2 linked regions of the Terriglobus roseus genome follow. The protein of the gene in region 1 interacts with the protein of each later gene in a pairwise test. Links are inferred from orthologs where the notes say so. Each region holds a gene or a part of one and is shown in the gene's direction. Other genes may lie near its edges. The genes, in order: BLT38_RS12220 and BLT38_RS02990.

Region 1 (5,802 bases):
CCGGTAAGTACAAGTTACCGAATCAGCTCTGGTAATAAGACGCCCTCCATAGCGGAAGGAAGCGGTCTTCGTCCAGAGATAAGTAAGTGGGAATCAAGCTGGATTCCTTCCCTGACTTAGGGAATCCGGAGATGGAGAGGGCAGCGATGGAAGGAACGATGACAGCACCGGGAATGGTTGCAGGCCGCGCACAGCGCGAACGCGCCGAGTCGTTTCGCGACCACAATCGCTCGGTCTTCGAACAGCAGCGCCGCGCGCGTCGCGGTCCCACGCCTGAAATCTTCTTCACCAAGCATCTGGATAACAGCCGCATTGTGAAGGCGGATGACCCAGAGCGTCGTAAGGAAATGCGCTCGTTCACCGTCGCCATGAGCGTATTGTTTCTGCTGGTCATGACGTATGTGTGGCAGCACTTCTCGTCCATTGAAGTGGGTTACAACATCGAAGCGAAGAAGGTCCAGGTAGAAAAGCTCCGCGAAGAGAACCGCCAGCTTCACCTCACCGAAGCACAGCTTTCGGATCCGGATCGCATTGACCGCATCGCGCGTCAACTTGGTCTGGATACTCCGCAGCCAGGTCAGGTCATTCGTCCGGATGGTTCGTTCTCAAACAACGCGCCGGTACTTGCAGAAGCGCAGGTATCTCCCGCGATTCTCCAGTAACTAAGAAAGCCGCACGGATTCAGGGCTTTCGCTGACATAGTTGAGGGGAGTAGTTATTGCAACTTACTCCCCTGAACCACCAAGGCCGGAAGCAACGATGAATTCCTCCTCACGCCAGCCATTGACCGCTCCCATCCGTCGCATCCGGTTCGTCTGGATGGCGATTTTTTTCATGGCTTGGACAGGTGTAATCGGATTACGTCTGGTGTGGTTGCAGGTCATCCGTCATCACGACTGGACAGAGCGTGCCGCCAAACAACAGCAGCGCACCTTTGAAGTAGCTCCGCGCCGTGGCGTTCTTTACGACCGTAATCTCCGCGAACTTGCTGTGACTGTTCTCGCACAGTCGGTATATGCGGTGCCGAGCGAACTCGGTGATAATCGTGCGAACGTCGCGGAACTGGTCTCCGGAATCGTTCATGTCGATCCGACGGATACGTTTACATCGCGGCCTGCGATCCTCGCGCGGCTCAATGCCTCACGTAACTTTGCGTGGATAGCGCGTAAGCTCTCGCCGGAGCAGGAGCAGCGCATTCGCGAACTCAACCTGAAGGGCGTCTATTTCCAGAAGGAATTCAAGCGCTTCTATCCCAACACCGATCTAGCCGCGCAGACATTGGGTTACGTAGGCATTGACGACATCGGTCTCGGCGGCATGGAGCGTGAGTTCGAGGATGATCTGCACGGCACACCCGGCCACGTACTCACCGCGGTCGACGCGAAGCGCCACGCACTGACCAGCGACGAGCGTGAGCCTCTGCCCGGTCAGAACCTTGTGCTCTCCATCGACACCAACATCCAGTACATCGCCGAACGCGCGCTGGATGCGCAGATGGAAAAGATGAAGGCCGCCCACGGCACCGTCGTGGTGCAGGATCCACACACCGGCCAGATTCTAGCACTTGCTATCTCGCCGCGTTACAACCCGAACGATCTGAAGCACCAGGATCCAGCGATCCTCAAGAACCTCGCTGTAAGCGACGTCTACGAACCGGGCTCCACCTTCAAGCTCGTAACCTATGCCGCTGCATTGGACGGAGCAGGTGTACAGCCCACAGATATCGTCGATTGCCAAGGCGGCGCGATGACCATGTTCGGACGTACGCTGCACGATGATAAGTCAGACCACTTCGGCCGCGTCACGGTCCAGTTTGCGCTAGAGCATTCAAGCGACGTAGGTGCCGCAAAGATGGCGCTGAAGCTCGGCAATCAAAAGTTCTATGACTATATTCGCGGCTTCGGCTTCGGTGATCGTAGCGGTGTAGAACTACCGAGCGAAACGCGTGGACTTCTCCGCGCTCCTCGTAAGTGGGAAGCCACCAGCATCCTCTCCATCGCCATCGGCCATGAAGTCGCTGTGACCCCCATTCAGCTTGTGACGATGGTCTCGTCCATCGCCAATGGTGGAACCTACCTTCCGCCGCACATCCTGCTGAATGAAACAGAACACGCCAAAGGCGACGGCCAGCTTCAACCCGCCGCATATCATCCTTCCAGCGCTATTCCAGAGAAGATGCCGGATGGTGCACACCGTGTCGTGACGGAGCTCACTGCGGCAAAGATGCGGATGATGATGCACGGCACCATCACGGAAGGCACCGGCTCAGAAGCTGCTCTGAACGGATACAGCGCCGGCGGCAAGACCGGTACCGCACAGAAGATTGATCCAGTTACACACACCTATTCGCATTCCAGAACCGTCGCTAGCTTTGCTGGTTTTGCGCCTGTAAACAACCCTGCCATCTCAGTCGCGGTAGTCATTGACGACCCACAGGTAGGCACGCGTTACGGTGGTACCACCAGCGCTCCTGTGTTCGCAGAAGTAGCGCAGCAGGTGCTGGAATACCTCGGTGTTCCGCACGATCAGCCGCTGAAGCCCGCGAAGAAAGACGCATCTGCACCGAAGATGGAACTCGCGTCGACGGAAACCCCGAACGAAGATCCTGGCGATCTGAATGCGCTGTACGAAGAGCTGAATACTCTGCCCGCCGATGATCCGCTAAAGCAGAAGAATGATGCAGCAGTTGCGACGGCGACGGCGAAAGCAGCACCGATGCAAGCCTCCACGTCAGAGAAGAAAGGCGTCTTCGCTGCACTGCCTGACAAGATCATGAAGGCCTTCCGCGAACACGGCGGCTCGTCTCTCATGACTGACGAAGCGGACAACAAGCCTTTGCCAAAGGCCGCCCCGCAACCGCAAAGCGCCTCGCGCCCAGATGGCGCAGTCGTAGTGGATGCCAGTGCAAAGGTTGCAGTGCCTGTGCTGGATGGCGGCCTCCGCACTGTGATTCAGAAGGCATCTGCTGCAGGCTTGCGTGTGCAACCTGTCGGCAGCGGCCTCGCGCGTGAACAGGTTCCCGCCGCAGGCACCATGGTGCCCATCGGCACAGAAGTTGTGGTGCGGTTCACTCGATGAGTACAGCGCACTGGTCGCTCATCGTTCTCGGTGGAGCAGGCATGGGCATTCTCGTTGGCACGCTGGGCACCAGTGGCGCCATCACCATTCCAGTGCTCGTCTATCTCTTCGGACTGACACAGGTCCGCGCACAAGGAACATCGCTGTTCATTGCAGCATTGCCCATCTGGATTGCTCCGCTGCTGCCCTATGCTCGCGCGGGAAATGTGGATTGGCGATTCGGTTTACTCATCGCTGCCGGTATTGGCATCGGCGGATACTTCGGCGGCCAGATCGCACAGACTATGTCCACGTTTGCACTGCGCCGTTGCTTTGCGGTCGCACTCGCCGCGGTCGCCATCCGCATGTTCTTTCAGCGGTAAAATCGGCCCAGCATGCAATGGTCTGAAGTCATTTACGGACTCCCAACGCTTACTCTCGGCGACACGGAACATGCGGACATCCACGCAGTTACGTATGACTCGCGTGAAGTTCGCCCCGGCACTCTCTTTGTCGCCATGCGTGGCGAATCCACAGACGGCAATCGCTACGTGCGTGCCGCCTTGGACGCAGGCGCATCTGCCGTCGTCACGGACTCACGCGAGAGCTTTGCCTTCGCTGACGCGCGTCATGTGCCAGCAGCACTGATCGAACATGGCCGTCAGGCGCTCGCCATTGTCAGCGCCAACTTCTATCAGCACCCCGAGCGTACGCTCAAACTCACCGGCATCACGGGAACCAACGGCAAGACAACCACTGCATTTCTGGTCGAAGGGCTGCTGCGCAGCGCTGGAAGAAACTCCGCATTGCTTGGCACCATCGAAACGCATGTTGTCGATGAAGTCCGTCCCAGCCCCCACACCACACCCGAGAGTCGCGACGTGCTCGCCATCTTTGCAGACGCCGTAACTGCAGGCGCAACAGAAGCCGTAATGGAGATGAGTTCCCACGCACTCGCGCAGGAACGAGTCTTTGGCATTCCCGTTGACGTGGCCATCTTCACGAACCTCACACAGGATCACCTCGACTTCCACGGCACCATGGACGCCTATGCGCAAGCGAAGGCTCGGCTATTTCAGGGAGTCGGCGCACCCGCACCACGCATTGCTGTCGTCAACGCCGACGATTCTTACGCCGCTACGATGCAGCAAGCCGCGTCAAAGAGCGAAACTGTATGGACGTACGGTATCGATGCAGCGGCAGATTTTCAGGCAACAGGTGTAGTGCTTCGCGCAGGTGAAACCAGCTTCGCGCTTTCCACACCTTTCGGTAGTGCAGAAGTCGTTTCGCAACTCACCGGTCGCGTCAATGTCTACAACCTCCTTGCCGCCATAGCCGCAGCCGTAGGACGAGGCGTCAAACTCGAAGATGCGATTGAATTCGCTGCCACGTTGAAACCCGTTCCCGGCCGCTTTGAAACAGTAGCCAACACACTCGGCTTCAGCGTCGTCGTCGATTACGCACACACTGACGATGCGTTACGCAACCTCATCACGCTGGCGCGTGAACTCGCAGGCAACGCGCGCGTGATTACTCTCTTCGGATGCGGTGGTGATCGAGATAGAACCAAGCGTCCAAAGATGGGCCGTGCGGCAGGTGAGGGAAGCGATGTCGTCATCATCACCAGCGACAATCCACGCAGCGAAGATCCGGCCGTCATAGCGCACGAAGCTCTCGCGGGAGTCGAAGCAAGCGGTAACAAAAATGTCCGTATAGTACTCGACCGCGCAGAAGCCATCACACTAGCAGTTAACGAAGCGCAGCCGGGCGACATCGTACTGATCGCAGGCAAAGGCCACGAAAAAACGCAGACCGCAAAGGGAGTGTCACTGCCCTTTGATGATGTTGCCGTGGCCGCCGCCGCACTGCGCAAAAGGGAAGCACAAGCATGACATTGACACTGGGCCAGGTGGCCGACTGGATTCACGCAGAAGGCGACTTCGATCTGCGAACACAGGTCTACGGATACTCCATCGACTCCCGCACCGTGGGCGCTGGAGAACTCTTCTTCGCTGTGCAAGGCGAACGCTTCGACGGACACGACTTCGTCGCTACCGCATTGAAAAACGGTGCCGCAGCTGCGGTAGTTAGCACGCGTTGGGTTATCCCATCCGAAGTCGACAATACCAAGCTGTTACGTGTCCCTGAGAGCGAAGACTGCGTATTGAAAGCGCTGCAAGGACTAGCACGCGCGGTACGTCGCCATTGGGGAAAGCGAGTCATCGGCATCACCGGATCGGCAGGCAAGACCACTACCAAGGAATGCGTGGCCGCCGTGCTGTCCGCAAGGTTCCGCGTGCTCAAATCCGCGGGGAATCTGAATAACGGCTTCGGTGTACCGCTGCAACTACTGAAGCTTGAACCGGAACACGAAGTCGCCGTGATTGAAATGGGCATGAATCACGCGGGTGAAATCGCTGCGTTGGCAAAGATTGCGGAACCGAACTGGGCCGTCGTCAGCAACGTCGCACCTGTTCATCTGGAGCATTTCGCAGACGGCATCGCTGGTATCGCAAACGCAAAGTACGAGCTTGTGCAGTCACTTCCAAAAGACGGCATCGCATTTCTGAACGCAGACGATCCATACGTCTCCACCTTCGGTCGTGACCGCGATGGTTACGCGCGCTACTTCGGACTGCAAACCGCATCCGCAAACGTACGCGCCATCAGCATGCGAAGCGAAGGTGCCAACGGTATGAGCTTCACCGTACAGGCAGGCAAAGAATCCCAACCCGCACACATTGC
Region 2 (17,422 bases), 2.3 Mb from region 1 along the record:
GAAGTCGGCTGCAGGTAACGGATACAGCGCCCACGCTGCCCAATAGCCAACAAGAATGATGCCCAGTGCAGTCCATTGCCAACGGGGCCGTGCGAAGGCCAACAGGAACGCGATTGGATAACCGAGTCCGATCTGTGTAAGCGTGTCTTCGAAAGTGAAGTTCGTCATCACGCTGTGCGTAGAGCGCAGGAAAATGCCGAGTGCGATGAGAAGAATCGCTCGCCACAGCGTGTGCAGCATCATGCGGGAGAAGCTCTCGCCACGACGCAAACGGCTTGCAATTGAGTAGGGAAGCGCAACACCCACGAGGAATGTAAATCCGGGCTGGATGGTGTCGTGCAAGGACATGCCTGCCCATTCAACGTGGCTCTGGTTGAAGGCGAGGATGTGCCAGAAACGGCTGTCAGGGTAAGCGCGCGAGACCGCGCCGAAGCGCAGTACCTCTCCCATCATGAGGAGCATCACAAGACCGCGGTAGGCATCCACCGCGATGTTTCGTCGTGGTGCGTTGGGCTTTGCAGACTCTGTGATCGTCGGCTGTGGTTGTGCCGTTTCCAATGTGAGAGAAGCCATTCGGTTCCTCCAGTTTTGCGATTTATGAAAGCGTCGGAGCGTTTGTGTCTTTGCGAAATGCCAGCAGGACCAGTGCGGTGCCAATGAGTAATGCTGCCGCCGTCGCGGAAAGCCCCACAACGTAGCTGTGCGTGCGGTCGAGCAGCCATCCGGTGGCATACGGGCCGAGGAAGCCGCCAATGTTGCCAATGGAGTTGATAAGTGCAATTGCAAAGGCTACCGCGACCGGCGATATGCGCTGACTAACTCCTGCCCAGAAGACAGGCATCGAGACATACACGCCGAACGATGCGATGGATATGGCAAACAGCAGCATTGGCAGCGAAGGCGCAAACGCGGTCAGCAGAAAGCCCGCGCAGCCGGAGAGAAACGATGCTGCAAGTATCCAGCGGCGGCTGCCACCACGTGCGGCGATGCGATCAGACCAGCGGCACCACGGCAATAGTGTGATGGCTCCCACGGCGTACGGCAGTGCGTTCAGCCAGCCCAGCCACCGCAGACTTACACCGTGACTCGCAATCAATCGAGGTGTCCAGAAGCCGAGTTCGTAGAGACCGATCATCAGCATGAAATAGGTGGCTGCGAGCATTGCCAGCAGACCTATCGGCGATCGTTCTGAGCCTGTGGCATGGATGGTCGCAGAGGCCTCTTCTTCAATGCTCTGCTGCAGCATCTGCTTGTCTTCGTCACTGAGCCATGTGGCTGTGTCCGGCCCTGCATCCAGTAGCCATGGGACCGCAAATCCAAGAATGATGGCGGGTATCGCCTCCAGCAAAAAGAGCCATTGCCATCCGTGCAGACCACCTACCCCGTTCATGCGCAATAGTGCCGCAGAGATCGGCGAACCGATGACGCTGGAGAGTGGAATCGCCAGATATAGCAGTGCAAGAATTCCAGCGCGCGCCTTCCCGGGAAGCCAGCGTGTCAGGTAATAGACGATGCCGGGCAGGAAACCAGATTCTGCTGCGCCAAGCAGGAAACGCAGCGTGATGTATGCGGGAGCACCGTGAACAAAAGCAGTGGCGCAGCCAACAACGCCCCACGTGATCATCAACACTGCAACCCAGCGCGGCGCGCCGACTTTCACGATCATGTAGTTGCTGGGGATGGCTAGAACCATGTAGCCGAGGAAGAAGACTCCTGCAGCGAGGCCATAAGTGGCGTCAGATAGGCCGAGATCATGGTTCATGGTGAGCGCTGCGAAGCTCACGTTCACGCGGTCAAGAAACGCAACCAGATACAGCAAGAGTGCCAGCGGCGCGACGCGTAGAGAGATGCGGCGATAGAGCGCAAGTTGTTCGGTGGAATAGGCCACGGCGCAAGCCTACAGGAAGAAACACGCAAAAAGCACATGGCAACCGGGCTGGTGCTTACAGGATTCTCTTGACCGGAAGAACTTGGGACGAGAGGCTGGTGGGAGTGCATCCTTCAATCAGGAAATGGACCATGAGCATGTCTCTTCTACGCAGCGCTGCTATCGCCACGATGTTTTGTGGTGTCACTCTTTCGGCGCTGTCGCAGGCGGCCACACCGCAAAAGAATCGCGCAAGCATGGAAACTATGCAGATTCCCAGCCATGGCTCGTTGATGAACGGGCTTATGTATGTGGCGGAGGGAGCTGGACCGCATCCGGTGGTGATATTGCTGCACGGCTTTCCGGGCAACGAACAGAATCTTGATCTGGCCCAAGATATGCGTCGTGCCGGATGGGATGTGCTGTTCTTTCACTATCGCGGTGCTTGGGGCTCGTCGGGAGACTATTCGTTTACGCATGTGGTGGAAGATGTCGCCTCTGCTGTGGCCTACGTGCGCGATCCTGCCAATGCACAAAAGCTGCGCGCGGATAGCAAACACATCGTTTTGCTAGGTCACAGCGCAGGTGGATTTGCGGCAGTGCAGGTAGGCGCAGCAGATCCCACGATCACTGCGATTGGACTCATTTCAGCGGCGGACATGGCTGGGAGAATCCCGGAAAATCTGCCGAAACAGGCCGAACCGGTGGCACGCGCGCGGATCAGCAAGGGGCTTGCAGCAGAAGGGATGGCGCCGTTGAGTGGGACCTCGCCAGATGCGTTGGCGCAGGAGACGCTGGATCACGCGACGCAGTGGCGTTTTCTTGCCAATGCGAAGGCGCTTTCTACGCGGCCCCTGCTGAATGTCACATCGGATGATGGGTTGGCCGGAATGGATGATGCTCTGGCTGAGGCCGTACGCAAAGATGGCGATGCCGCAGTGACCTCAGTGCATTTCGCGACGGATCACGCCTACTCCGACAAGCGGCAGGAACTATCCGCAGCGGTCCTGCAATGGCTGAAGGGCTTGCCGTTGAAGTAGGTTACTTCGCGGTGTAGGGCTGCTCTACGGGGAGCTTCTTTGGCGGATAGCAGGCGGCGTGATCGCAGGCCTGGTAGTACAGCTCGGCTTTGAGCGTGTGCTGACCGGGTTTTGCCTTCAGGTGCGCAGTGAGAACTACGTCACCCTGATACACGTCCAACTTCTGCTTGGGCTCAAAGGCGAAGGAGAATGGCTCGCCAGCGGGGAAGTCAACATTCGTTACTTCCGGATCGCCCGGCAACATGGCTACTGTGAGCCGTGTGGGGATCAGGACGTCGCTCTTTGGGCTGTGCGAATTGATGTGAAAGCCCGGGTCTACGCGAAAGTGCAGTTTAACTGTAGCCGGCTGATTAGCCGCGATCGACTGACCATCTGCAATGAAATCGACATGGCCTTTCTTGGCTGGTGCGGGCTGTCCCACGTTCATGCTCTGACCGTGTGCGACGACAGTGCGGATGAGGATAGCGATCACAAGCAAACCAACCCAAACAAGGACAGTGCGAAGTGTGGATGCCTTTGTGAGCGGTCTCTGTAGCTCGTTCATGGTTAGCTTCCCGACACAATCTTCTGGATGTTGGCCTCAGCTTCTTCCTTGGGAGCCAGACCGATGGCCTGCGCTACGATCTTGCCGTTGCGGTCGATGTAAAAAGTTGCAGGCAGAACGTCCAGACCACCGTAGGCGTTGCCCACTTTCTGGTCGCTCATCAGGATGGTGTAATCCACCCCGGTGTTTTCCAGCACCTTCTTGATCTGCGCCTGAATCTCGGGGCTCTTAGCATCTTCATCTTCGTTGATGCCAACGACCTGAAGACCCTGCGCGGCGTACTTCTTCTGGAACTCCTCAAACCACGGCATCTCTACCTTGCAGGGAGTGCACCAGGTGGCCCAGAAGTTCAGCAGAACGGGCTTGCCCTTGTAGTCGTTCAGCGAGATGCGCTTGCCGGTGTTGCTGGTCAGCGTAAAGATGGCGGCGGGTTTGCCACGGAGGTCTGCGACCGGCGAATCCATGGTCGCCGAAGCGCCGGGCTTGTCCACGGTGATGGTCATTTGGTGATTTTTCGCTTCAGCTTCCGCAGCGCGGCGCGCCTTCACGTTGTGAATGCCGGCCCAGCCCAGCCCAGCGACGACCACGACAATGATTCCACCCACCAGGGCATTACGCATTTTCGACAGAGACCTCAGCAAATACAGATGATCTCTAACAGTGTACCGATGCAGAGGATTGTTGGGGTGGCGCGAATCGTGCTGGGCCGAGCCGGTAGAATGGAGGGACACTTTGCCGCGCACTTTTTGCGGCGCAGAAAGCACACAAAACGCAATGCAACGCTGGTCCAAACTGTTTATTCCCACGCTCCGCGAAGCTCCTGCGGACGCCGAGGTGGCAAGCCACCAGATTCTGCTTCGCGCAGGTTACGTTCGCCAGCTTGGCGCTGGCATTTACAGCTACCTGCCGCTGGCCACGCGCTCCATCAACAAGATCAACGCCATTGTGCGCGAAGAGATGGACAAGATCGGGCAGGAATTCTTCCTGCCGGCGCTGAACCCGCGTGAGATTTGGGAAGAAAGTGGCCGCTGGACGGGCATGGGCGACAACATGTTCCGCCTGAAGGACCGCAAGGGCGCGGACCTGTGCCTGGGCATGACGCACGAGGAGATTATGACCTCCATCGCGCGCAATGAGATTCGCAGCTATAAGCAGTTGCCGCAGATTTGGTACCAGATCCAGACGAAGTTCCGTGACGAACCTCGTCCCAAGAGCGGTCTTCTGCGCGTGCGTCAGTTCACCATGAAGGACGCCTATTCCTTCGACATCGACCAGGCCGGGTTGGACCACAGCTATGACCTGCATGATGCGGCGTATCGCCAGATCTTTACGCGCTGCGGTCTTGAATTTGTTGGAGTTGAGGCAGATTCGGGTGCCATGGGCGGATCGCAGTCGCAGGAGTTTATGGTCTACACCGAAGCGGGTGAGGACTGGATTGCTTCTGCGCGGAATGAGGCTGGCGAGGTTGTTTACGCCGCCAATATCGAGAAGGCGACGTCAAAGCTGGAAGCTGTTGCTGATCTGGAAGCGACTGCAGGTGCGCCAGAGCTGGTGCATACGCCGGGACAGCGCACCATCGATGAAGTGGGCGAATTTCTGAAGGTGGAGAAGATTCACCAGATCAAGACCATGGCGTACATGGCGACGTGGCCTGCAGACGCAAAGGGTGTTGTGAAGACGCGTTCGCTGGTGGTCTTCCTGCGTGGCGATCACCAGTTGAACGAAGCCAAGCTGGGTGCGTTGGCGGCTGGTGCAGAGCTGCGTCCCATGGTTCCTGAGGAGATTGAGGCGACATTCAACGCTCCCGCGGGCTACCTTGGACCGATTGGCGTGGTTGCGGCAAAGGCTGGCGATGACAAGGGCATCATGGTGGTGCTGGATGCTGCCCTGGAAGGCCGTGCGAACCTGATCGCTGGTGCGAACAAAGAGGAATACCACCTCCGCAACGTAACCCCGGGCCGCGACTTTACGGCTACCGTTATTGCTGATGTTCGCAACATCAATGAGGGCGAGGCCGATCCCGTTGCAGGCATTGCGCTGCGTCTGGGCAAGGCCGTGGAGATTGGCCACATCTTCAAGCTGGGCTACAAGTACAGCGAGAGCATGGGCGCGCGCGTTCTAGATAAGAACGGCAAGGAAACCACTCCCATCATGGGATCGTATGGCATTGGTATTGAGCGTATTCTGACCGCTGCGATTGAGCAGTCTGCCGCTAAGAATGGCAAGAACGACAAGGGTGAATGGAGCTACGTTCTGCCTGCGTCGATTGCTCCGTTTGAAGTGGTGGTGACGGTGACGAAGCAGACGGACGCAGCGTTGGCAGAGGCAGGCGAAAAGATTGCTGCCGATCTGGAAGCGGCTGGCTTTGATGTTTTGCTGGACGACCGTGACGGTTCTGCGGGCGTGAAGTTCAAGGACGCTGATCTGATCGGTGTGCCGTATCGCGTGACCATCGGCAAGCGTCTTGCAGAGGGATTCGTGGAATTGGTGGATCGCCTGCAGGGACGAACGGAAGATGTCGCGGTTGCCGATGTCGTTACTGCGTTAAAGGCAACACGCCAGCAAGCCTAAGCGGGACGAAATACGTCCAAGAGCAGGGAAGAAGTAGGGAGGACGATTGGCAGTCAAGCTTAAGCTCGGTGGCAAGCGCTACGATCACGAGGGCATTCCGGTGCATCACGGCACGGATCGCCCCATGTGGAAGCGCGCCGTAATGGCGCTTCTGATCGTTGCGCTGGCGTGCCTTCTGCTCGGCGCCATGGTCTTCGGTTATTACTACAACCACTATCAGAAAGTTGTGGATGACCGGCTAAATAACGGCCCTCTCTTCTCCTCCACCGCGCAGATTTACGCTGCCCCCCGTGAGATTCGGCCGGGGCAGGGTATGACTGCGGCATCCATTGCGCAGGACCTACATCGTGCTGGTTACAACACGAACACGCAGCTTGGCACCTTTCGGGTTTCCGGCGATAGCATCACCATCAAGCCGGGACCAGCGTCTTTTCACAATACGGATGGCGCCACCATCAATACCAGCGGCGGCACAGTGCAGAGCATCACCGCTGAGAATGGTGTGGCGCTGCGTGCGTATGAGTTAGAGCCGCAACTCATCACTGGCCTGAGCGAAGACAAGAACCGTATTAAGCGCAGGCTGGTGACGTACAACCAGATTCCGAAGCAGTTGGTGCAGGCTGTCACTGCGATTGAAGACCGTAGATTTTTCGAGCACAACGGCCTGAATTTCGGTCGTCTCGTAAAGTGCGGCGTGCAGGATGTTCTGTCGCAGCATGCGGTGTGTGGAGGTTCCACGCTGACGCAACAGTTGGCGCGCGGCTTCTTCTTGTCTCCTGAAAAGCATGTAAAGCGCAAGCTGATTGAAATCATGATCACGCTCCAGTTGGAGTCACGCTTCAACAAGCAGCAGATCTTTGAGATGTATGCGAATCAGATCAACCTTGGGCAGCGTGGGTCGTTCGCAGTCAATGGTTTTGGCGAGGCTTCGCAGGCGTACTTCGGCAAGGATCTTCGCCAGTTGGATGTGGCGGAATGCGCGTTGTTGGCGGGCATTATTCAGCGGCCTAACTACTTCAATCCATTCCGTCATCCGGAACGCGCGCTGGAACGCCGCAACATCGTGTTGCGCTCGATGATTGAAACGGGCGCTCTTACTCCACAAGAAGAAGAGCGCGCGGAAGCGGAACCGATTCGTCTTGCAACGCAGAATGTAGATGCCAGCGAAGCACCGTACTTTGTGGACCTGGTGCATGACCAGTTGCAACAGCGTCTTGGCGATCAGGCGAATGGTGGCACGCTTCGTATCTATACGTCGCTTGATCCTGAGTTGCAGAAGGCCGCAGCAGAAGCCGTGGCGGAGATGATGCCGCGCATTGATGAAATGATTCGCAAGCGCCACAAGGGCGATGCGCCGATCAAGTATCCGCAGGTATCTCTCATCGCATTGGACCCGCACACAGGACAGGTGCTTGCGCTGGTGGGTGGTCGTAACTACGGCTCCTCGCAGTTGAACCATGCGCTGTCGAGCCGGCCTACGGGATCAATCTTCAAGCCACTGGTTTATGCAACCGCTTTCTCACAGAGCGTGAATGGTCAACCGCTAGGGGATACTGGACCCTTCACAGCACTCACGCCGCTGAATGACGATACGCAGGATTTTGGCACAGGTGGTCGTTCTTATACACCGGGCAACTTTGAACGCGGCGAATATCCCGGCATGGTGACTGCGGCAACCGCCTTGTATCACTCGCTGAACATTGCCACGATCTCTCTTGCGCAGCGTGTGGGGTATGAGAACGTTGCTGCAATGGCGCGTTCTGCAGGCATCGCTTCGGCACGGCCTACGCCCTCTGTGGCAATTGGTACGTATAGCGCTACCCCGATGGACATGGCTGGTGTGTACACCGTGTTCGCCAATGGTGGCGTCCATCTGAACCCATGGCTGCTGGCGAGTGTGCGCAATGACAAGGGCGATATCGTAGCGGATTTCACGCCTGAAGCGCGGCAGGTGATGGATCCGAAAACTGCCTACCTTACACAATCGTTGATGGAAGGTGTGGTGACGTACGGCACTGCGTCAACCGTCCGTGCTTTGGGCTTCAGGGCTCCGGCAGCTGGTAAGACGGGTACATCGCACGACGTATGGTTTGCCGGTTATTCGTCGAACCTGCTGTGCATCGTGTGGATTGGTAACGATGATTACACGGATATCTCTGACAACCTGACCAAGAAGGTGCAGGGTGCGGACACCGCTGCGCCCATCTGGGCAGAGTTTATGAAGCGTGCGATCCAGCTACCGCAGTACAGCGATATGAAACAGTTCGCTGCACCGCCGGCGGGCGTGACGAATTACCCCATCGATCTCAGCTCTGGACAGATTGCCGATGGTAGCTGCTCCGGAAAGACTGCGACGATGGCGTTTCTGGATGGCACACAGCCGCATAACACGTGTAGTCACATGGGCGATGGTTCGGGTCTGATGGACAGCCTCTTCGGCACGAATAGCGATACGGCTGGAACCAGTGTGAACGGTGGCGGCATCAACAATGGAGCGCAACCTACCAATGGCTCGCAGTCTACGGTGGGGCCGGACGGACAGCCGCAGCAGCACCGCAACTTCTTCCAGAAGATGTTTGGTCTCGGCAAACACAACGACGAGAATAATCAGCCGCAGCAGCCTGCGACACCGCCTCCGTCCAATACTCCACACTGAGACCACGAATGAATGCAGCATTACGCTGAGTTACTTCATCCTGACGGCACGCAATTTCCTCCAGACCTCACCGCGCTGAAACTCGGTGTGGCGCTGGCAATTGGGCTGCTCATCGGGTTTGAACGTCAGTGGTCAAACAAGGAGTTTGGTGTTCGTACCTTCAGCCTTAGCGCCATGCTGGGTGTGCTCACTTCGTTCCTTTCACCTGCAATGCAGGTCACAGGCATGGTGGGTGTCATCATGCTGGCGATCATGCTGAACGTGCGTGACATCCTGGAAACCAAGTCGGTTGAGGGAACAACCTCTGCAGCTCTGATGGTCACGTTTGTGTTGGGTGTGCTTTCAGGGCAGGGGCATGTGTTCACTGCAATTGCCGGTGCCATTCTGACGACATGGTTGCTCTCGCTGAAGCCACAGTTTCGCGCTCTAACCGGTGGTGTCACGACAGAAGAGATGCGCAGCGCGCTGCTGCTGGGATTGTTCGGATTCATCATTTGGCCGTTGCTGCCAAACCACTTTGTTGACCCATGGCATCTGTTGCAACCCCGGCAGGCATGGCTCACGGTTTTGGTCGTCGCAAGCATTGGGTTCTTGAATTACATTCTGCTGCGCCTGTATGGATCGAAAGGCGTGACTCTGTCCGCTGTTTTGGGTGGATTGGTGAACTCCACAGCAGCTGTTGTTGAACTTGCGACAACGCTGCCCGCAGCCGGAATGTTACGCGAAACAGGTGTGGCCGTAACGTTCACTACTGTGGCAATGCTGGTGCGGAATCTTGCACTGCTGACGATCTTTGGCGGCAACGCGGCGGCGCAGCAGGCTTTCTTGCCGATGGCCGGAATGCTTGCGGTGGCTGCGACTTACATATGGCTCCAACGGCGTGCAGCGGATGATCAAAAGGACGTTGCGCTGAACCTGGATTCACCGATTTCGGTTTCCAAGGTGAGCCGCTTCGGCATCCTGTTCCTGCTGATTCAAATCTTCGGAACGCTGGCCACACGTTGGTTGGGTAGCGAAGGTTTGCTGGTGGTCAGCTTTATCGGCGGAGCTGTTTCGAGCGCCAGCAGTACAGCAGCAGCTGCCAACCTTGTGGCGCATGGTGATGCAAGCGCCACGCAGGGCGCTATGGCTGCGATCGTCACGTCAATGGTGAGTGCAGCAGCGAATCTGCCGCTACTCTATCGCCAAGACCAGGCACGCCCCATCGTGCGAAGCATTGCAATCTGGACAGCAATAGAGATTGGTGTCGGCATCACGCTGCTGCTGCTTCAGGTCCATCTGCAACATGCGGGCCTGTTGCACGCGCGATAACGGTTCGAGCTAAGACTCACCTGCAAGGTACGCCTTGGAATTCAGTAACGGCCGTTCCATGGAACGCGAGAAGTCTGTGACTTCATCAGGCTGTTTGCCGCTTTCCACCGCCTTTGCAAATTCGGCGCGCATATTCTGCATCTTCGCTTCCAGATCATCAATGGCGCTGAAGACGAGAGCCTCGGGAGTCATGGGAAGCTTCGGCGAACCGAACTCAAACTTGCCATGATGTGACAGGATCATGTGTTCTACCAGAATGCGCAGGCGATCCGGAAAGCCAGGGATTGCCGCAATCTTTTCCTGCAACATGCGGATCGCAATGGTGATGTGGCCCAGCAACTGGCCTTCCGTGGTGTACGAGAAGCTGGATTTCCATGCCAGTTCGCGCACCTTCCCAAAGTCATGCAGGATGGCGCCTGCCATCAATAAGTCGGGGTCGACTTCATCGGCATATTGCGGTGCGACGCGCGCGCAGAGACGCAGCAGGAAGACCACATGCTCAAGCAGGCCGCCGATCCATGCGTGGTGCAGGACCTTTGCTGCGGGTGCTGAACGGAAGGCCGGCCCAAGTATGGGGTCATCCAGAAAGCTGCGCACGAGTGGCTGCAGCCATGGATTACGGAAGCCAGCGACATAGCCGTTTAGCTCTGTCCATAAGGCGTCTACATCGTATTGCGTAGCGGGCTGAAAATCGGTGACGTCAATCTCGTCTTCAGTGGCTGGACGCATCTTCTGAAGGGTGATCTGGAACTTGCCGTTGTAACGTTCGATGCGGCCCATGGCCTTCACATAACAACCTGCCGTGCAGGTGGCAAGTGATTCTGCAAACTCGTCCCACATGCGTGCGTCAAAGCTGCCGGTTCGGTCACTCAGTGTCAATGCAAGATATTGCCCGCCGCTCTTCTTGTCTCGCGCAGACATCTGCGACAGCAAAAAGTAAGAGGTTACAACGGCGTTCTCATAGGTCGCCGCATCGGCAATATAGAAGTCCTTCATGTATCAAGAATACTTGCGCTCGCGGTGAATGCCAGCGAAGTCGATCCAGGAAAAATGACTCCGCATAAAACCTCTTCCCAGGGGTCTTATGCGAAGCCATTCGGTAGAACCTACTGTGGCAGAGAGAGTACAGCTTTTTCGCTGCGCAGAATGTCCTGCATTTCTTTCACTGGAACTTGTCCGACGGCTAGCTTCTCGCGTACGGCGATGGCTGAAGCAACGCCCGCCGCTTGCCCCAGAATCATGTACTGCGGTTCCATGCGGATGGTGGAGTACGCGACATGGCTGGCCGAGAAGCAAACAGGAACCAGCAGATTCTTCACCTGCGTGCCCCTGGGAAGCATTACGCGGTAGGGGATTTCGTAGGGCTTCGTGATGACATACTGCTCGCCTTCGTTCTCCACATAACCGTCTGGCGTGGGAATGCGTCGCACATGATGCGAGTCGCTCTGGTAAGAGCCCATGCCGATGGAATCGGGCTTTTCTACGTCGGTAGTGATGTCCTTCTGTGTCATCACATACTCGCCTAGCATCCGACGACCTTCGCGAACATAAAGCTGGAAGGGCCAGCCATGTTCATCGACAAACTCATCCTTTGCCAATCCATAGCTATTCACTTCATCGTGCAATGCTTTCGGAACGCTTGGATCGTTGGCGAGGAAGTAGAAAAAACCAGCGTCGTAGTTGTAATGGTCCTTCCAGATTTCTTGTTGGCGAGCATAGCTTCCTGAGGGGTAATCCCAATTCGCACCGATGTGATCCGTGGAGAATCCGCCGAAGCTGTTGATGTCGAATTTACCGTTTGGGAGCGGCGACATGATCATCAGTTCGCGTATATGCGGTGGATGGCCCTCTCCCTTTTCTAACGCTGCGATATAGCGTTTCAGCAATTCGTAACGATAGGCGTCGTACCCCGGCGGCTTCGGGAAGGGAATCATATTCTCCTTCACGTTGGTCAGACACATGCGAAAGCCATAGGCTTGCACATACTTGTCACCTGACCCCATCGCCCCGCGGGGTAGATTCTGAACTTCCGGAAGAAGCTTGCCCTGAGAGGCCCATGGCGACACTGGAACGTTGAAGTGATGATCCGGACGTTGTCTGCCTCGAACGCCTGCAATGGATTCGTTGTATTCACTCTCCGGTTCGCGGCCCCATGTATATTTCACGCCTGCTTCGTTCATCAGATCGCCTTCGTAGCTTGTATCCATGAAGACTTTAGCTTTGAGTACATCACCGTTCGTCAGGGCGATGGAAGTGATGTCTCCTTTGCTCATGGTTACGCCGCCATGCTCTTTGAGGCGCGTACGCGGGATGTAGACAACCTTGGTTTCGTTGAGCATTTCGTGAAACACCTGCTCCGCGATGCGTGGTTCAAAGTTCCATTCAAGCGGTTCATTGTAATGTTTGCCTACGCGTTCGAAGAACTCACGCGACATGCCTCCAATCACGGCGTCCTTTCCGCGATCGGAATGGCTGAGACCTCCACTGACCATGCCACCTAAATGTTGATCGACGCCTACCAGTGCGACGTTCATACCGTGTCTCGCTGCCGAGATGGCTGCGATGACACCGCTTGCCGTTGTGCCATAGACGACCACATCAAACTGTCGAGGCGTGGCGGCCCACCCCATGTTGCTGATGCTCAGTGTTGCAAGGATTGCAGTTGCAAATTGCTTCCAGCGCACGTTCTTTTCTCCTTCGTTTTGTTTGTGTGTCAGTGCGTTCTAGCGGCTCAGATGGACGCCGATCTGGAAGACACGAGGATCCATGGCGCTGGTGATCGTTCCAAAGAGAGCGTTGGTGTTGACACCCGTGCTGTCTGGAGTGAACGACGTGTTGGGGTTGTTGAGGTTGGGATGGTTGAAAAGGTTAAAGGCTTCTGCACGCAGTTCCAACTTCCACTTCTCCATCCTGATGTTCTTGATCAGAGAGGCATTCACGTTGGTGAAGGCGGGACCACGAGTAGCAGGTAGAGTGCGCGGCGCGTTGCCAATGGTGTATGCCGCGGGGTTCGCAAAGGCAGCGGTATTAAACCATTTGCTGATGCTTCGTTGGCTGCGTGAGAGTGTGGGATTGCCAACGAGATTTGGGAACGGCGTTCCGGTGAAGTTGTTCGATCCGGTCACTGTCAGCGGTGTGCCCGTCTGCCATTGAAGGATGCCCTGTATCTGCCATCCACCGGTGAGCACGTTCAGCGCGCGATGCGAAGGTGTTCCGATAGGAAGTTCCCACACACCTGTGGCAGAGAGGTTTTGTGATGTGTCGTTTGGATCCAGCGAACGCTCAAGATAGGGGCGATAGATGGGATCGCGGAAGGTTCCGTCTGTGCTTTCACCCGAGTCGGATGAGGTGGAATCGTTAATCAACTTACTCTTTGAATACGCCAGCAGCAGCGTGAGTCCATGAGAGTAGCGATGCTCTGCGGTCGCTTGCAGTGCATGATAGATGCTCATGGCCCCATGACGTGCCAATGTGGTGATGCTGAGGTAATCGGGCAGCGGCAGCAATGCCTGCGATTGCGAGATCGTGGTGCCTGAGAGCGTGCCGGTAGTGATCTTCCCATAAAACGGATTCGGCACTTGATTCTGCAGCTTGGTGCCATACTGTGCGTAATACACGGGGTTTAGCGTGTTGACGTTGTAGTTTCCGCCTAATAAATGTGTTCCTTTATTACCCACATATGCGGCTGACACAGTCCAGCCACCCGGAAGCTGGCGTTGCACGGCGAAGTTCCATTGCAGTGAATAGGGTGTTGGAGCAAAGGGGTTTTGCCAGAAGACGCTCTGCCCGCGATACGCAGTTGGGCCACCTGCCGCGCCCGCCGGTGCAATCAGAGCAGACGGTCCCTTGGAAAGCTGGAATGCCGAATACGGGCCGTTGCCACTGAAGGTGGTTTGTGATGAGAAGCCGAGGCCCGTGTTCGTTACCTGGTGAATGTCCGCGGACTCCACCGGGTTATAAATCACTGCAATGCCGCCACGGATCACTGTTTTGTCATCTGCCGAGTAAGCAAAACCGAAGCGCGGCGCGATGTTGTTTGCATCGTAACGAACGAATAGGCGCGATCCGTTTACACCCGCATACTGCATCACGCCGGGCATGCTCGTTTGCGAATTAATCAAATAGGGATTGAAGGTGGAGAACCATCCGTGGCGTTCAACTGGGGGACCGGAGATGTCATATCGGATACCCACATTGAACGTGAGTTTTGGTGTGACTTTGAAATCGTCCTGCGCGAAGATTCCCCCTGCCCACGATTTTGTTGCAAAGGCTGGGTTGATGGTGAGTTGGCCTCCCGCAACCTGTCCCAATAGGAAGTCAGCAAAGGCAACGCCTGTGCCTGCTGGCGATTGCGGGTTGTTTGTGTACGAGCCCGTGAAACTGAAGTTGCCGGAAGGATAGATCTGACCAAGCTGGTTGTAGCGTGTGATGTGGTCTTCTACGCCAAACTTGAAGCTGTGGCGTCCGCGAATCCAGGAAACGCTGTCGGCAAATTGAATCACCGTACCGATGCGGTTGCCTGCAGTGAATGTTCCTGTTGTTGGGCCGACGGCGATCATGCCGCTGACAGCGACTGAGGGGAACAGCGTTTGAGGAATGATGGATGGGAAGCCAAGTGCCTGGGGATAGTTCTTGTTATATGAGGGGGCAAGAAACGTGAGCTTCTGGCGTACAAAACTGGCGCGAAATTCATTCAGTACTGTAGGAGCAAACGTGTGCGTTTCCCCCACGGCAAAGTTGTAGTTCTTGCGTGTGTCGTTGCGCGCGAGGGGATCAGAATCGCCCAAACCGTAGCCTACCGTGTGTGTTGAGTTCAGATTTCCTGCGTAACGGGCGAAGATGCTGTCTGCATCACTGATGCGGTGATCACCGCGAACCGCGATCACATCCTGATCGATGCCGCCTGTGGCTTCGGAGTAAAAGTTGTTGGCGTTGGTCTTGGTATCTACCGGAGCAATGTTCGGCTGGGGATAGTACTTAAGAACCGCCAGCGCCACGGGGTCGAACGTGGTGATCTTATTTCCCGCAAACCGCGTGCGTATAAAGCCGTTTCCCGTCGGATTCGCAATCGTGGTGGATGGATCGTAAATAGGGATAGGAGTTGTTGAAGTGGCAGTAGCGTAGGTCTGAGAGAAATCGCCCGAACGCTGCAGGGCAGTGGGTACTGTAGAACGTTGCAGCGAAGCGCTGCGCTGATGCCACTGCTCATAGCCGAAGAAGAAGAAGGTGCGGTCGTGGCCGTTGTATAGCCAGGGGATACGAACTGGCCCACCAACGGTGCCACCAAACTGGTTGTAACGCAGGATGGGCTTTAAGCGGCCAGTGATGGGGTCTTTGGTGGCGAATCGGTTTACGGAGTTGAGTATGTCGTTGCGTACGAATTCATATGCCGTCAGGTGAATATCGTTGGTGCCGGTCTTGGTGGCCAGGTTCACATATCCACCGGAACTCATACCGAACTCGGCAGCAGGTGTGTTGGTGATGACGCGGAACTCAGCGATGGAATCCACCATAGGTACAACGGACACTTCATTGATGGTTGGAATTGTGTCCATGGCGCCATCGAGCAGGAATTGATTGCCGAGTGTCGAACCGCCGTTGATGCGCAGGCGAGAGAAGCCTTGGTTGCTGGCGTCGGCAAATCCGTTGGAAGCGCGCGATGTGGTTTGCACTCCCGGTACGAGCAGCGCAAGGGTGAACGGCTGGCGTCCGTTCAATGGCAGTTCTTGAATGGCACGCCCTTCAATGACGTTGCCGACGGAAGATTCGTCGGTTTGCAGCGGTGCGGTCGTGGACGTGACGGTGATCGTCTCGGACGATCCGCCGGTTTTCAGTGACGCATCTGCGCGAAAGCGCTGACCCACGTCGAGGACGATGCCGGTCTGTTTGAAGCCCGAGAAACCAGTAGCCGCAATCGTGATGTCGTAGCTACCTACCGGCAGCAGCGGCACTGTGTAGCTGCCGTCGGAGGAACTGTTGGCCTGATAGGTGAGACCTGTGCCGTGAGCAACGACTGTCACCTGTGCACCCGGCACAACGGCTCCAGTGGCATCGGTGACAGTTCCGGTGATGGTCGCCGTCGCTGTCTGTGCCATCATCGCAGCCGGTGCAGCTAACACCGCAGCCACAGCAAGTAGGATTCTGGGTGCGAACCTCTGAGAAGAAATGAACATACGGGTGGTGCCTCCTGAAAACGCGGCCAACAAAGAAAACTGTTTCCGCGGAACGGCAGGAAGAATTCCACCCAATGGACATCGCTGGGTAGTTCCAGGTCGTAAATGTTACGTTGTTACTTAATGTTTTGTTGAACTTGCAGCATTTTTACCATGGTTTCCGGTGATCTCTCGACGAAGGCGCGAACCGTTCCCAGGCGACTTTGCAGAGGCGCTCCTCGGTTTACTTCGGACAACAGGACAGCTTCGAAGTAGGGAGTCTTCATCCCTGCGAGCGCCTGACCCATCTCCTTCATCCCTTCCTCTGAGGTGAGGTAGGAAATGATGGCTCTGGTCTGTGCTCCCTGCACGAGCATGATTCTGCCGCCTGCATCGCCGTGAGGAAGAACAGCAACGATACCCGGAACGATGTCGCGGTCCGGTCCTTCGCGAGTGGCCAGAAACTCCTGCGGATGATCGGCGGGGCTGAGTAGGTCGGTGACCTTCACCTCATGTGGTGCCAGCCTGAAGCTGAGGCGGTCCACATCTGTTTGAAAAGCGGCGAGGGAACTTGATGTACCGAAGGCAATGATGTTTTCGTGATCAAGGATCTCGCGCGGTGGATCCGCCGAACTGGAAAAGCTAGTGCGGACGCCGTAGCGATCCAGAAAACGGGCAAGTTGCAGAGACGCAAAGGTGTCTGATGCAACCGTGTATCCCTGCCACACGCGCGGGTTTTCTGTTTTACCGAACATGTCTATCAAAGCAGGCGAACTGTTCCACTGCGATGGCGAATTGACGAAGATGTCGCGCAGCATCAACGTGTGTCCGGGATTGGTCTGCACTGAAAAGAAAATAGGTGCGGGGAGCACGAAGCGGGTGTTTTTGCCGTTGTCCAGAAACGTCTTCCAGAATTGCGGCGTATCTGTGTGCTCAAGGGCAGAAGTTGTGGGACGTCGCAGCAGGTTCGCGGCCAGGAGCGCTGTGCAGACCAGAACGCAGGCAAGCAGCACGTAGCCGAGCGGCTCTGAGATCCACGGACGCGGTAGTTGTATGACGGGAGGTGTCGAGGGTCCCGGCCCAAGGTGCGTGCCGGTATCCATTACTAACAAAGAGGATGTAGCAATGATTTCCGCATCTGTCGCTGGAACGAACCGAAGTTCGTGCGAACCCATGGGAATGGTTAGCCGCCAAATGTGGTGAGACCCTTCTTCGCTATAAAAACGCTCGAGATTCCGCCGAAGACGCCCAATCTGGACACGAACGGTTGCATCGATCTTG

The links.
Region 2: the proteins of BLT38_RS12220 (region 1) and BLT38_RS02990 interact in binary tests that used the Escherichia coli proteins (3 or more experiments, as listed by UniProt). The link is inferred for Terriglobus roseus from one-to-one orthologs.

What each region holds. Positions count from the first base shown.
Region 1 is NZ_LT629690.1:2,932,345-2,938,146, reverse strand. What follows is about bases 449-3,418. They hold BLT38_RS12220 (penicillin-binding transpeptidase domain-containing protein), read left to right. Parts: upstream 449-759; coding sequence 760-3,078; downstream 3,079-3,418. Other genes in these bases: BLT38_RS12215 (sulfite exporter TauE/SafE family protein), read left to right, coding at 3,075-3,418; BLT38_RS12225 (septum formation initiator family protein), read left to right, coding at 449-662. Also shown: more of BLT38_RS12225, read left to right, coding at 147-448; more of BLT38_RS12215, read left to right, coding at 3,419-3,440; BLT38_RS12210 (UDP-N-acetylmuramoyl-L-alanyl-D-glutamate--2,6-diaminopimelate ligase), read left to right, coding at 3,453-4,949; BLT38_RS12205 (UDP-N-acetylmuramoyl-tripeptide--D-alanyl-D-alanine ligase), read left to right, coding at 4,946-5,802. UniProt on the Escherichia coli protein: Essential cell division protein that catalyzes cross-linking of the peptidoglycan cell wall at the division septum. Required for localization of FtsN.
Region 2 is NZ_LT629690.1:634,330-651,751, forward strand. The notes cover bases 5,738-8,878. They hold BLT38_RS02990 (transglycosylase domain-containing protein), read left to right. Parts: upstream 5,738-6,068; coding sequence 6,069-8,678; downstream 8,679-8,878. Other genes in these bases: BLT38_RS02985 (proline--tRNA ligase), read left to right, coding at 5,738-6,022; BLT38_RS02995 (MgtC/SapB family protein), read left to right, coding at 8,691-8,878. Also shown: BLT38_RS02960 (acyltransferase family protein), read right to left, coding at 1-573; BLT38_RS02965 (MFS transporter), read right to left, coding at 596-1,888; BLT38_RS02970 (alpha/beta hydrolase), read left to right, coding at 2,020-2,907; BLT38_RS02975 (protein-disulfide reductase DsbD N-terminal domain-containing protein), read right to left, coding at 2,909-3,451; BLT38_RS02980 (TlpA family protein disulfide reductase), read right to left, coding at 3,454-4,071; more of BLT38_RS02985, read left to right, coding at 4,226-5,737; more of BLT38_RS02995, read left to right, coding at 8,879-9,989; BLT38_RS03000 (3'-5' exoribonuclease YhaM family protein), read right to left, coding at 9,999-10,985; BLT38_RS03005 (FAD-dependent oxidoreductase), read right to left, coding at 11,096-12,673; BLT38_RS03010 (TonB-dependent receptor), read right to left, coding at 12,713-16,162; BLT38_RS03015 (hypothetical protein), read right to left, coding at 16,279-17,422. UniProt on the Escherichia coli protein: Cell wall formation. Synthesis of cross-linked peptidoglycan from the lipid intermediates.